Regions from separate parts of the Synechococcus sp. MIT S1220 genome, predicted to be linked through region 1. Evidence: predicted binding sites of a transcription regulator. Region 1 holds the regulator's gene; each other region holds the start of a gene.

Region 1 (4,655 bases):
AAGAAATCAATGACAATTGAATGAGGCAATTAAAAGAATTTAAAACTAATATTATTTTTTAAGTGCAAAGTATAATCAATGAAGTTTGGTATTTTTAAGCCCTCGTTCAATTGTGACCAGGCCATGAAAATGACCATTCAGCGGCTTAAATACGCGCCAAAGTGACCCGCTCGGGTTGATGCTGATATTTACCCTTTCTATCGCTGTACGTTGTATCACACGGATCTCCTTCAAAGAACAACAATTGACAGATTCCTTCATTTGCATAAATACGGCAATCAGCCCCTGAACTATTACTGAATTCGAGGGTCAAATGTCCCTCCCAACTCGCCTCTGCAGGTGTTGTATTCACGATGATCCCCAACCGAGCGTAAGTGCTCTTGCCAAGGCAGATCACCGTGATGTTGGGTGGAACCTTCAGCTTCTCAAGTGCCACGCCCAGCCCGTAGGAATGGGCTGGAAGGATGTAATAGGAGCCGTCCTCATCCTCATGCAGAGGTGTCGGCTCCAGATTGGCAGGATTGAATCGCTTGGGATTCATCACTGTCCCGGGAACATGCCGGAAAATCATGAATTCCTGCGGAGACAATCGCAAGTCGTATCCGTAGGACGAACAGCCGAAGCTCAGAACGGGACGTTCGCGTTGATCGGGATCAAGGTGGCGAACAAGACCGTCTTGGAATGGCTCCAACATTCCCTGGCCGGCTTGCTCAGTGATCCAACGGTCGTTTTTCAGCATCAGAAACCTCGCCGCAACTCCGTCACCTGATCAGCCATCTCCATCACACTGGGAGGAATCGCAGGACCGGTGATGATCACATCCATCGAGCCTGGACGCTGCTGAAGGGTGCTGACGAGATCATCCTCTCTGAGATAACCAAGACCAACAGCAAGACCAATTTCATCGAGCACCAACTGATCGAGATTACCGCTGAGAAGGTGTTGACGACAGAGCTGCCAGATCTCATCAACCGCTTCATGGGCATTAGCCTGATCTGGTTCTGTGAGACAAGCCTGCACATCAGGTCTCAACCAGACCAGACCTCCGCAGAGGCGAACACAGTCCTTCGGCCCCTGGGACACGCCCCCTTTGAGAAATTGTGCGATCAGAACACGGCTGCCCAGGCCTGCCGCTCGCATCGCCTGGCTGAACACCGTTGAGAAACTTCCCCGGTAAGGGGCGGTATGAATCTGGAGCTGACCTTCCGGAGCAACCAGTTGCAAGGGAGATCGGAGCGCGACTGGACGCAATCCGGCACGTTCAAGGGCCCGATGATCCTTGTTGCGGGAATCAGGAGATCTCTGGCTTGTGGACAGGCTGACGGTCATCGCATTAGCGGTCGCCAGGCTCTGACCTGACTGACCTTGAATGTAGCGGTGGAAAGCAAGTCCACAACCATCCCTACACTACCCATAGCGTCACCCCATGAGGGTGTCATCCAGCACCTGCCAGGCTCTGGTTCTGTCGACTCCTGCTTTTCGATGGGCGAGAACAGACCGAGCCGCTCTGATGGCCGTGGTGCCAAAGACCTGCGCCGTTTCGAGATCAACTGGAATCCGATGGGTTTTGCCCTCAGTTCCCTGATCGTGCGCACCGGTCGAACTGCCGTGCTCTGCAGCGTGTGCCTCGACGAGAGCGTTCCACGCTGGCGTCAGGGGGAGGGTCTCGGCTGGGTGTCCGCCGAATACCGCTTGCTACCCGGCTCCACCCCGCAACGGCAAAGGAGGGAACTCCTGAAGTTGTCGGGCCGCACCCAGGAAATACAGCGGTTGATTGGTCGCAGCCTGAGGGCGGTGCTGGACATGGAAGCGCTGGGGGAACGGACGCTCTTGATCGATTGCGATGTGATCCAGGCGGATGCCGGCACGCGCACTGCGTCGATCACAGGCGCCTGGCTGGCGGTGCGGCAGGCAACACAACTTTTGATGGCACAGGGTCTGATCGATCGTGATCCGATCCGTCAGCAACTGGCCGCTGTGTCCGTAGGACTGATCGACGGATGCCCCTTACTCGACCTGGATTACAGCGAAGACAGTCATGCGGAGGTTGATCTCAATGTGGTGATGGCGGCCGATGGGCAGTTACTGGAAATCCAAGGCACAGCGGAGGGAGCACCGTTCAACCGCCAACAACTCAATCAATTGCTGGACCTTGCTGAACCCGGAATCAACACGCTCATGGTGGGCCAAAGGCAGGCGCTGGCGGACCTGCATGGGAATCAGTAATAACTGTTACAGGATGAACCTTCGCCGATCTTTACCTTTCGAATAGTTCACTGGACCCAGCGTCTAAACCATGAGCGCAGTTAGCAGTGGTTTCAGTCGCTATTCCCCTCAGGTTCCGGCGGCCACATCAACTTCGGAGAACGCCAGTCGGTCGCTGCTTGAGGTCATCCGGGATCTCGATGGAGCCAGCACCGAGCTGGTGGAACGCAACAAGACAATCTTCTTCCCTGGCGATCCTGCCGAGCGGGTTTATCTAATCCGTCGCGGTGCCGTTCGGTTATCAAGGGTCTACGAATCCGGGGAAGAGATCACGGTGGCTCTTCTGCGTGAGAACAGCTTGTTCGGCGTTCTGTCTCTCCTGACAGGCCACCGTTCCGATCGCTTTTATCACGCTGTTGCCTTCACCCGCGTGGAAATGGTGACTGCCCCAGCAGCTTCGGTGCGCGCGGCGATCGAGGCGGATACAGGAGTTGGATTGCGTTTGCTTCAGGGCCTGTCCAGCCGGATCCTACAAACCGAAACCATGATCGAAACGCTCACCCATCGGGACATGTCCTCCCGTCTGGTGAGTTTCCTTCTTGTTCTTTGCAGGGACTTCGGGGTGCCCGACGACCTGGGCATCACCATTGATCTACGGCTGTCCCATCAGGCGATTGCTGAAGCGATCGGATCCACCCGCGTCACAATCACCCGTCTGCTGGGAGACTTGCGCCAATCAGGTCTTGTTCAGATTGATCGCAAGAAGATCACAGTCCTCGATCCGATCGCCCTGGCCAAGCGGTTCAGCTGAGTCTTCCGCTGTGCGGGAGCCGCTCCTGTGAGCGGTTGGCTGCTCATTGCAGCACTACTCATTCTGGGTGGTGTTCTCTCAACCTTGGGAGATCGGCTTGGAAGTCGTGTTGGCAAGGCACGCCTGAGTCTGTTCAACATGCGGCCACGTCGGACCGCTGTTCTGATCACGGTGCTCACCGGCAGCCTGATCAGTGCTCTCTCCCTCGGCCTTTTGCTGCTGGTGAGTCGTCAGCTGCGAGTCGGTCTATTTGAACTTGATGAACTGCAGCAACGGCTGACTGATAACCGCCAGGAACTGAGCAGCAGCCGAAAACAACTGGAGACGAGCCGTAATGCCCTCGCGGCAGCCGAGGCAGAACGTCTTAAGGCTCGCGCAGAAGTTCAGGAGGTGGAAACCAAGCTCACCGAATCGAAGGAACGGGCCGTCACGCTCCGCAAAGCGATAGCTCCCCTGCAGAAGGAACGGGTCCGACTGGAGGCCGAACAGAAACGCCTCAGTCGCGATATCCAAGCCCGCGATGCCGACATCCGTCGCACAGAGGCTGAGCTTGAACAGGTGCGTCAGCGAATTCGCGATGGTGAGAACGAGTTGAAGCAACTGGAGCGAAACCTGATTGCCCTGCGGCGGGGCGCCGTGGTGCTCCGCAGCGGTCAAACCCTCGCCAAGGCCACCGTTCGACTGGATGATCCAGGGCAGGCAAAAAGTGTGATCGACCGGCTCCTCCAGGAGGCCAATCTCACCGCTTACAGCCGTGTCAGACCCGGTGAAGCCCCTGACCGACAGATTCTTCTCCTGCCACGCAGCGACGTGGAACGCCTGAAGACAATGATCAGCAAGCCGGGAACATGGGTTGTCTCCATGCGTTCAGCCACCAACGTTCTGCGTGGGGAAAACGTGGTCTATGCCTTCCCTGAGGTTCGGCCGAACCGCACGGTCGCCCGCGAAGGAGATGTTCTCGCCACTGCAACGCTGGACGCGGATGCTCGCTCACCGGAAGCGATCCGAACACGACTCAATCTGTTGCTGGCATCCGCATTTGCAGAGATGCAGCGCCGGGGCTCGCTCACCGAAGGGCTTCAGTTCGATGCCAATGCAGTGGGGCAACTGGCGCAGTCCCTTGGCGAGGATCCGCGAGAAAGAGTCACCCTGCAGGTGATCGCCGCAAGGACCAGTGACAGCGCAGATCCAGTGTTTGTCGCGATTCGGGTGGCGCGATGACCCGCGTCGCTGGCCTGGACCCCGGCCGCAGCAAATGCGGTCTCGTTCTTGTGGATGTTGATGGTGCAACCGTACTCAGCGGGGCGGTGCTGCGCAGCGACTCCGTGCTTCCGACCCTGAAAACATGGCACGGACAGGCTCCGGTGCATCTGATCGTGATCGGAGATGGCACCGGAGCCAAGGGATGGGCGGAACGCCTGCAATCGCTTGCCACGATTCAGACAGTCAACGAACGGGGCACCACCCTGCGCGCCCGAGCGCGATTCTGGGAGCTCTGGCCCGCCAAGGATTGGCGGGCTTTGCTCCCCTTTGGCATGCGCGTTCCACCTGGCGAACTCGATGCCATCGCAGCTCTCTTGATGGTGGAAGAACACCTTGAAATCACCTGTCGATGGCCGATTCCCAGGCCATTGTTCAG
Region 2 (4,655 bases), 460 kb from region 1:
AGCCGGGGCCGCAATCCCTGAGGTCACACCAGGAACCACTTGCACGTCAATTCCACGCTGGGCGAGATGGGCGGCTTCTTCACCACCACGACCAAACAAGAAAGGGTCACCCCCCTTTAAGCGAACGATGCAGGCATGTTTCTGAGCAAGATCAACCAGCACGGAATTCGTACTGGGTTGGGGAACGGAATGATGTCCCCGCCGTTTACCGACAAAATGCCGTTCGCATCCCTCGGAAACGAGATTGAGAACCTCTTTCGGGACCAGGGAGTCGTACACCAGCGCATCGCACCTGTTCAAAAGGCGCTGAGCTTTGACGGTGAGCAATTCTGGATCGCCAGGCCCTGCTCCCACGAGATAAACGGTTCCGGTCTTGACGTCGGTCACGGCAGTGCGGCTAGCAGATCGATTAGGCCCTGGCGGAGGAGAGGCCGTTCAAGCAAGGTTGGGCTGTCGTCGGACGCTTGCAGAGCATCAGTCATCCGATTGGGTGCCAAGGCCAGTGGATAGGGCCTGAATTCATCGGTGTAACGACGCTCTGACCAGCAATCAAAGGCCATCACCGGGAATCCCAAGCGCTGAGATAGGGAATCAAGGAAGCGGTTGGCTAGGCCTGGCCGCAGAGGATGGTGCAGGAGAGTGACGCAACCAGACTTTGGCTGGAGTCTCAGATCCTTTCCGACAAGGTCCCACCAGAGGGGCCATGCACCGAGAAAAGGCAGTGAGGTCACGTCTTCCCCACGACTGCGGATTGTTCGGCGGATCGAAGGGATGTCATGACGAACATGGGATCCGGGCAGCAGAAACAGTGGAATCAGCCAGGAGGACTGCAATGGAGAGGAAAAATCGGAACCGGAGGTGAGAGCATCCAGCTGAACAGGCGACGCACGAATCAGCGCAAGCGTCTCGGCAACGTCAAGCAGGCAGTCCGGAACGATGCCCCCTGGACGACCATGAACAACAAGACGAAGAGCACGACAACCCTGATGGGAGACCTGTTTCCGTAACAATGGCCACGGATCAGAGGCCGTCGCAGCTGATCTCATAGTTGAATTCTGTCGTCTAAACGACTCATGCCTCATCGCCGTTATTCCCGTCGTCATCGACTGGAGAGCAAGTCGGCCAGATCTCGCGAGCCCCGTTTCCAAAGCGAGCTGGACCGAGACTTTGCTGCAATGAAGCGGGTTTGGCAAATGATCCGACAAGGCGCCGTGCGCATGGTTGGCGAGATTGGACGCCAATATTGACTCACTGAAAGTGACTTTTAGGCGTTCGTCTCGCACACAAGATGTAGCAGCGACAACAAAAACGGCAACGCCAGCCCGGGCTGAGAGCAATTTCGAAAACTGTTCTTTTTGCTACCAATAAAAAGTTGTCATGACCTGTAAAAAGAAGACAGCGTTCCTTCTTTTTTGAAACGCTGTTAGTCCACATTATTTTGATTGCTTATTCGTTGCTGAGCAATCAAATAAATATTTCCTCAATCTTCACATGACTACCAGCGCTTCATCAAGACCTTACTTAGAAGGCAAAAAACTCAATAAAATAGAAAAAAACAAAGCTGCCAAAGACGGCTTGCTTGTTGGTAGTGAGATTGAAAAATTTGCTGAAATCGGCTGGGAAGAAGTTGATGAAACAGATTTACAGCTACGCCTTAAATGGTACGGAATGTTTTGGCGCCCAAAAACACCTGGGAAGTTTATGCTCCGCCTGAGAATTCCAAATGGGGTGGTCACATCGATGCAACTTCGAGTAATTGCATCGATAGTTGAACGTTATGGTGATAACGGAAGCTGTGACATTACTACTCGACAAAATTTACAACTAAGGGGTGTCTTATTAGGTGATCTACCTGAAATTCTTAAACGACTTAAAGAGGCTGGTTTAAGTACAATACAGTCAGGTTTTGACAATCCTCGTAATGTCACAGGCAATCCCCTCGCAGGAATTGATCCCCATGAAATAATAGACACCCGCCCATATACAACCGAGCTACAGAATTTTCTAACTAACAATTGCGAGGGCAATCCAGAATTTTCTAATTTACCCAGGAAATGGAATACCGCTGTTGCCGGCGCCAAAGATAATTTTTTACTGCATAATGATATTATTTTCCACCCTGTTGAATTGGATGGTGTAATGGGGTTCAGTGTTTGGATTGCAGGAGTTCTATCCTCTCAATTGAACGCCTATGCCATCCCACTAAATGCTTGGGTTAAACCAAACCAAATCTGCGAAATCACTGAAGTAGTTATCAAGATTTGGCGCGATAATGGTGAACGAGATAAACGTCCTAAGGGAAGGTTTAGATTATATTTGGACAACATAGGCCTTGAAAGTTTTAGGTCAATGGTTGAAGAGCGCTTCGGCCCTCTTACTCCTGATCCAGGATCAATTTTCGACGATCAGCCTCGTTCACATTATGGAATTCATCCTCAAAAACAAGAAGGTCAATTTTTTGCAGGCCTTCACGTACCAGTCGGTCGACTTAAAGCTGAAGATCTGCAAGATCTAGCAACAGCAAGCTTACATTATGGTTCCGGTGAAGTAAGATTGACAGAAGAACAGAATGCTATCATTGTAGGAATACCCGAACAAAAACTAGAATCTTTTAAAGTTGATCCACTCCTCAAACGTTTTCCACTTCATCCCCAAGCAATATCAGCGGGGACTGTTTCTTGCACAGGCAACACATACTGTGGATTTGCTCTCACCAATACTAAAGATCAGGCGCTTTTAGTTGCTGAAAAACTTGACTCCGAGCTTGAGTTGCCAAAACATGTGAAAATTCATTGGACTGGTTGTCCAAACAATTGTGGACAAGCAGATATGGGGTCAATTGGTTTAACTGGTACAAAGGCTAAAAACAGTGAAGGTGTTATGGGTGAAGGTTATAAGATCACTATTGGAGGCTCGCAAGGATCAAATCCAATGATGGGATCCCTTCTTCACAAAGCAATTCCTGCCGAAGACATCCATTCAGTTCTTAAGGGTTTACTTCTTGAAAAATTTGATGCCAAAATAAAATCGAAACCAAGCTTAGGAAATGAAGGTGGTACTGACTTCTTCTCTCGATTCATGAATCATATAAGCAATTAAATTACACGTAAAAATTTTGAATTCGTGGCGCTTCGTTTTGAAGCCACGGATCTACAAAACCCGACCAACCACATTCCTTTGTGATGGCTATTCACCAAAGTGCTTTTTCTCCCACTGTCAACTACTTGAGCCCCAGAGGTCGGGCTGATCCGTTTTTAACACTCGAAGCTGAGGCTCCGACCTGATTCCGTCCTTTACTTCAACATTTCCAATACAACCGATGGATTACGTTCTTCCCAATGAACTTGTCGATGGCATGATTGGTGCCGGTGGCAAGAAAGCTACTGTCAGCGTCAAAGACTTACTACTGCGAGGTTTTTATTCAGGGGCAATCCTTGGCCTTGCTGTCATTCTTGCTCTGACAGTAGGTCTCACCAGCAAAAACCCTTGGCTTGGTTCTTTCCTCTTCCCCTTCGGCTTCGCAAGCATCGTGCTGTTTGGCATGGAGCTGGTCACCGGTAACTTTGCACTTCTACCGATGGCGACATGGGCGGGCAAGACCACTTGGAAAGCGACGTGGAGAAACTGGGCTTGGGTATGGTTCGGCAATTGGATTGGCACTGCTGTTGCAGCGGGCTTAATGGCCATCAGCCTTACAAGTGGTGGAACAGTGGATCCTGCTTCAGCAGCTGATGGAGGAGGTATGTGGCAACAGGTAGCTGCAAAAATCATTGCTTTAAACAAAGCCAATGTCATTGTCAAATACGAAAATCTTGCAGGGCTTGGCTTCTTTCTTGCCATTGTTCGCGGTGTGATCGCTAACTGGCTTGTATGCCTTGGAGTGACAATGGCGTTGGTCAGTAAAAGTGTCCCAGGGAAAATTCTTGCTTGTTGGCTGCCAATCACGGCTTTCCAATCGATGGGCATGGAACACATTGTTGTCAATCAGTTTCTGCATACAGCAGGACCCCTGCTTGGTTCTGGAGTGCCCTTCTGGAAATGCATCTTCTGGAACTTTTTCCCAGTTACAATTGGAAACATCATCGGTGGGATGGTCTTCATTGGTATGCTGTTTTACAGTACACATCGCACCAAAATGGAGAATGTACTTCCTCCAGAACATGATGAAAAACTTGAGCGCGAACTCGCTGCAGAACTTGGTGCTCGCTGAGGCAGCATTTTGAAGCCTCCTGAAGAAGCTTCCCTGTGGGAGAGTTTGTCACAATCAAGGCGTAAACCATTAGACCCATTTTGGCTGGGAGAGATTTACTCTCCCAGCCTTTCTATTGATTTGAGGCTTGCGGTTTGTGAAAAGCTAGGAATGCTTGCAGAACTAGGATGGCCTCACATCAAAAAACTAATTGATCAACATGGTCCTAAACAGGAACTTATATTATCAGCAGGCCTTTGCCATCAACCAAATGCGCGTGATTGGCTTTTAAGCCAACTGAAAGCAAAGGATGAAACTATTGTCCTTACAGCTCTTGAAGCACTTGGCTGCTGGGGAGCTGATGTCCCCCAATCAATTGTGGAAGAAAGTCTGGTCCATCCGTCCCACAAGAGAAGACTTGCAGGACTCCAAATGCTCACCTTCCGTGCCCATCTCTTGAGCGATA
Region 3 (4,655 bases), 990 kb from region 1:
CAGCAAAATCAATACCATTAGTGAAATTTGGCGCAAAACTTGATCTCGTTTCAAGAGAAAAATTCTTATGCTCATTGTTTATTATATCGTAATAGCCAATAGTATCGGATGATTTGCCTGTATACCATAAACGTCCTTTGTCATCGATATCTAAACCATGCGGGCCAACTACTCCTTCTACACTGGGGTCACTAAACGCTACGTTGAATTCTTGTAAAATTGTTCCATCTATTGGGTTGATTTCAGCGAGTTTGTCCTGAAATTCTAAGGTAATAAATAGGCGGCCATTCTTATCGAATTCAATACCATGAGGACCAGATCCATCAGGCATGTCCAGGAACCTGACTTTTCCACCGGTATTAAGGTAGCCAACACGATTATGTAACTGCTGTGAAAAATAAACTAATCCATTTGGTCCCGCGGTCATTTCATGGGTGTCAAAAATAGATGGATCGTCGTCGTCCTTTCTGACGATGTAATCAATGACATGACCTTCTTCTCTGGCTGAAATCTTATTGAGGTATTTTCTAAAAATTTTTTTTGACCATTGAGTGCCGTTTTTAATTTGCTTTGCGTCGGTAGAACTTAAGGAGATATCGACTGATGCTCTAGTTATAGTTGTCGAATAATCATCGTGTCCAGATGACATGTAGAAAAATTTAAATCTTTATTAATGTTAGCCACAGCCTTGAAATCAGGCAACTGTATGCATCGATACAATTTGTATTTTCTTCTATCCGGTGTGTTTGTCTAATAGAAACTGAGTAATCGTTAACAGGGCCAGATTTTTCTAATTTGGAATTATTTAAATTCTTCCTTACTTATGGCTCTCAGTGTTATACAAACCGGGGCGCCTGAAGTTCATTCGATGAACTGAAAGCTATACAAGACTCGAAAGAGAAAAGTAGGAGGCGTTGATGTGTTGGCATCAATCTCCCGACAAAACACACACGGACACCGGCCTCGCCAAGTGCGGGTTTTTGGGTTGAACAGATCAATACTGTCCGTTTGGGTATTAATAAGCTATTGATCTTCAAGTCTGATGTCTGAAGTGTAATTGAAAGAAATTTTAAAAAATTCAGATCGGATACTGAATTCCATTGCAATTTAATGATCCAGCTTCATCTGACAGAAATCTTAAAACAATCAATCAAAAAATGACAAAGATTTTTGCGGTAACAAATTTTTCTATTGTGGCTCTATTCCTAAGTCTTGCAGGAACAAGACCTGGACACGCAAATGCAAATCGAATAGCCTTGAATTGCCAAGCGCAACAATTGATAGAAACAGTGTATTCTGCCAAATGGGACAGGGGATTGAAAAAAGTTACTCTTGATATGACTGAGGAGGAAGATCAACCGTCTGGTCCTTTCAGCCTCCTCATTGACTTCAAACGGAATCAAGCGATGTATTCAGAGCAGGGGGCATGGTCGATAATGAATATCAGCACCAATAGTGCTAACAAAACAAATTTATACTTTGAAATGGAGGAAACCGGACTGGGTACAGATTTTCGATATATACAGATTAACAAGAGGGCGCTGAGCTTTGAATTAAAATACATATTTAGCTGGGATAATGCCACTGTATTTAAGAGTAAAGGTCAATGTCAATCGGTACAAGAATCTGAAATTATTTATCAGTATAAGCCATTTCCTTCAATTGACTAAAAGTTAGCCACTTGTTGATACGGTTTCTAATTTCAAAAGCTTGAAGCAAGTTCATCCATCTTGCCCAGCTGGTTTTTACTCAAAAGTTGATTGTTTGCACTGTCCAAAGTCATGGAGTCGTTCTAGACATTGCAGTCCGTCAGCAATGGCGGGGTTTCAGCCTGCTTCGGCCGCAAGCCCATCTCCTTCCTTATAGGCAAAAAGAAACCCCCGCCAGAGGCAGGGGTTTGGGGGTTCATTCAGCCGTGATCATTTGGTGTAGGAAACGCCTCGGTAGGTCAAACTTGGATGCGCGTTGTGAGCGACTGCCTCGCGGCAGGTGTTGTAGTGCTCACGGCGGTAGGTCAGCTCAACGCATGCTTTGGGTGAAGCTGCATGGGCTTTGTAGTGGTGACCTCTGTAGAGAAGAGCTGTCATGGTTGGTTCCTCAGAAAAGTCCAAGTCCCCGTTCCGTGGCTTGGATTGTCTGCGCCTCGCAGAAGCGAGGTGAACGCTTTTTGTAGTTGTTGCTACAAAGCTTGTCTAGCGGAGAGGCCATCCCCTGTGTCGTTCATGCGGATGCAAACAGTGTTTTTCTTTGGCGTCACCTCGCCACAAGAGCCCACCCACTTCTTTTTGCGAGGTCGGTTCCCAGAGTTTGCACTTTTTGGTGAGGTGATCGCCCTGAGCTAGCTGCTTCTGACGGATTTTGCAGCGGAGCAATGTATGGCAGTGGTGGTCAACGCCATAGCTGTCGTGCTGGCAGGTCATACAGATGCAGGTGCCTGTTTAGAGCACAGGATTCATAACCCTGAGGTCGACCATCCGGTTTTTAACCGGCTGGTCCTTCATGCTCGTGCGCTTGAGCTCGTGGGTTCGAATCCCACCCTCTCCCTGAGTGGGATCTCCGAGTGGCAACTCAGGTATAGCCCTCCATAGGACAAGCCTGATGTTCCTTTGGTTACAAGTGATTTCCAGCTTTTAAGGCAAAGATCGAATGGTGTTGAACGGTTTTTAGATGGCTCGCTTCATGATCCATTGGTGCGCTCCCGATCCCACCAACGAGAAATACACCCAGGCGATCGTGGATTACATCAAGGGCGGTAAGCCCATGGATGAATACGTCGGTTTCAAAGTGCTGGCGCGTCAGATCCACCCTCATCTCGGTGGAGGCGTGCTGCTTGTGGAAGCCGACAATCTGGCAGCAGTCCAGAAACACACCTATCCCTGGACCAAAGGACTCGGTGTCACGGCGACAATCACCCCTGGTCTCAGCGATGAGGAGTATGTCGATCTGGAAGAGAGCATGAACAGCTGAACGGCGACTGCAGCCACGTCATCGAATGTCGTGAATGTGGTCAGTTGGCCCTGGTCAACCATCCGCTCAAAAACACCTGGCTCTGCCAAGACTTCACGCCGAAACAGCTCGAAGCTCGCAAAGTGGAACATCCCACCAAGCGAGTGGAGCGCCCTCAGCAACGACCTGCTGAGCTGCGGAACCGCAAGCCCCGCTGTTCGTTGTCTTGTCTGCAATGAAGAGATGACCGTGGCCAGGGTCACCAAGACCACCCTTAGCGACCGTTGCCGCAAGCAATGGATTCGCGAGGGTGCCGAGGCCTTCCCTCTACCTGAGACGCCTACTCATGTTCAGATTGGCAAAAGTCAGATCACCGTTAAAGAAGCTGCCAGCCGTTGATGTGGTCGCGTCGTGGATCATCAGTTCAGCTTGATTCGTGCCGGCCAAAAATTAGAGGCTGATGAAGCGCTGTTTAAGCTGAAAGCGGAGGCCGAACGATTCAGCCGGTTGGCTCAGCTGGCCAAGCTTCGGGAGGAAACGCCAGCAATCTTCTTGTGGGAGCTGTCCCGGTAAGCAGGCTTCAGGATCGCCAACGAGCCATCGAAGCCAAGGTGAGGGAGCAGTTGGTTGCCCGCAAAGTGCGGGGTTTGATATTGCGTGGTGGCCTTATTAATGCAATGAAGCAGCTCAAGATTTGCATACACGTTTCATCAACGGGGCATTTTTTTGTAAATCGCTTTGTATGCTTCCGGGAAAATCTTGGGCATCCGACTGATTTCTTTCTTGATTGATTTCCAGCATTGCTCTGATCCATCACTGTATTCATCCTCAACAACAGCCCGTATGGCTGATTGTAAATCCATTCCCTCGCCGACATAGACATCAATGTTGTATGCCGCCTCGTAGCTCTGGCATATCCCTGCTTTGGAGATCGTTCCCATCAACAACAATGTCGCCGGAACGGTGACCATCAACCAATATTTCATATGCGCTTGATCTCATCTCTACATTGACATTAGCATTTACTGCCAGTTCAAGGCAAAGCAACTAATTGCTAGGAAACAGTCGGATCTGAGTTTCTGTCATATCTTTAACTTCTAGGTAATATTTCAAAATCTTGCTTTTGTGATCAGCCAGGCAAGATATTAAAGGCACTAATCTCTTATCCATTTGTTGGTAAAATCTCAATCGATTGCGTTCTGTTTCCAGCCCTGGATAGGTTAATGCCATTCCATTAAATCTTTTGGCTTGATCCACCACACTATGAAATGATTTAGCGTATGAAGCGCATGGTTCCGGGACAAGCGGTATCGATATCGCAGGATTAGCAATTGATAAGAAGGTAATTATGAACTGAATGCTGTTCATTCTTGATCTTGATACTGGGGTGACTCTCGCACTGGTGGAAAACAGCTTTCAACCTGTTTTCAGCACCGTCTCCCAGGCCTTAATGGCGTTATGGCGCAGCATTCGTCTCTGCATTTGCGGGATTGGCTAAGCCGGCGGCCGCCAATGGAACGTTCTCAGGATCACCCACTCACCATTCGCGGTCGGGATGTCTGGCTTGAAGTGGACGAGCTTCTGTTGATCAGCATTCGCGAGCCAACCCTCGCCGTTCGGCTTCTCGGCTGCTGGTTGAAGTGATCGGTGTTTGATCGGCATTGCTGGAGCTTGGCCACCATCCGGCTGGATCGGAAGTGGTCGTCAGC

Evidence for each region. Region 1 encodes NtcA, which controls nitrogen genes in cyanobacteria. Its sites were predicted from a motif close to GTANCNNNNGNTAC; they were not measured.
Region 2: a site for NtcA is predicted at 1,349-1,362, ahead of SIB64_RS02040 (ferredoxin--nitrite reductase). Genes of this name have one in related genera too.
Region 3: a site for NtcA is predicted at 2,170-2,183, ahead of SIB64_RS16180 (DUF4278 domain-containing protein). Genes of this name have one in related genera too.

The regions. Positions count from the first base shown of each region.
Region 1 covers NZ_CP138939.1:873,630-878,284, reverse strand. The annotation lists gene dcd (dCTP deaminase) at 146-739, opposite strand; gene SIB64_RS04055 (cob(I)yrinic acid a,c-diamide adenosyltransferase) at 739-1,329, opposite strand; gene rph (ribonuclease PH) at 1,483-2,226, shown strand; gene ntcA (global nitrogen regulator NtcA) at 2,297-3,016, shown strand; gene SIB64_RS04040 (DUF3084 domain-containing protein) at 3,044-4,237, shown strand; gene SIB64_RS04035 (resolvase) at 4,234-4,655, shown strand, end outside; gene SIB64_RS04030 (DUF3146 family protein) at 4,652-4,655, opposite strand, start outside.
Region 2 covers NZ_CP138939.1:413,025-417,679, reverse strand. The annotation lists gene cobA (uroporphyrinogen-III C-methyltransferase) at 1-387, opposite strand, end outside; gene SIB64_RS02045 (DNA mismatch repair protein MutS) at 384-1,046, opposite strand; gene SIB64_RS02040 (ferredoxin--nitrite reductase) at 1,492-3,099, shown strand; gene SIB64_RS02035 (formate/nitrite transporter family protein) at 3,320-4,210, shown strand; gene SIB64_RS02030 (HEAT repeat domain-containing protein) at 4,220-4,655, shown strand, end outside.
Region 3 covers NZ_CP138939.1:3,183,828-3,188,482, reverse strand. The annotation lists gene SIB64_RS16190 (hypothetical protein) at 1-649, opposite strand, end outside; gene SIB64_RS16185 (hypothetical protein) at 1,158-1,670, shown strand; gene SIB64_RS16180 (DUF4278 domain-containing protein) at 1,920-2,087, opposite strand; gene SIB64_RS16175 (hypothetical protein) at 2,376-2,588, shown strand; gene SIB64_RS16170 (DUF3303 domain-containing protein) at 2,668-2,967, shown strand; gene SIB64_RS16165 (hypothetical protein) at 2,998-3,345, shown strand; gene SIB64_RS16160 (hypothetical protein) at 3,358-3,519, shown strand; gene SIB64_RS16155 (hypothetical protein) at 3,657-3,917, opposite strand; gene SIB64_RS16150 (hypothetical protein) at 4,459-4,590, shown strand.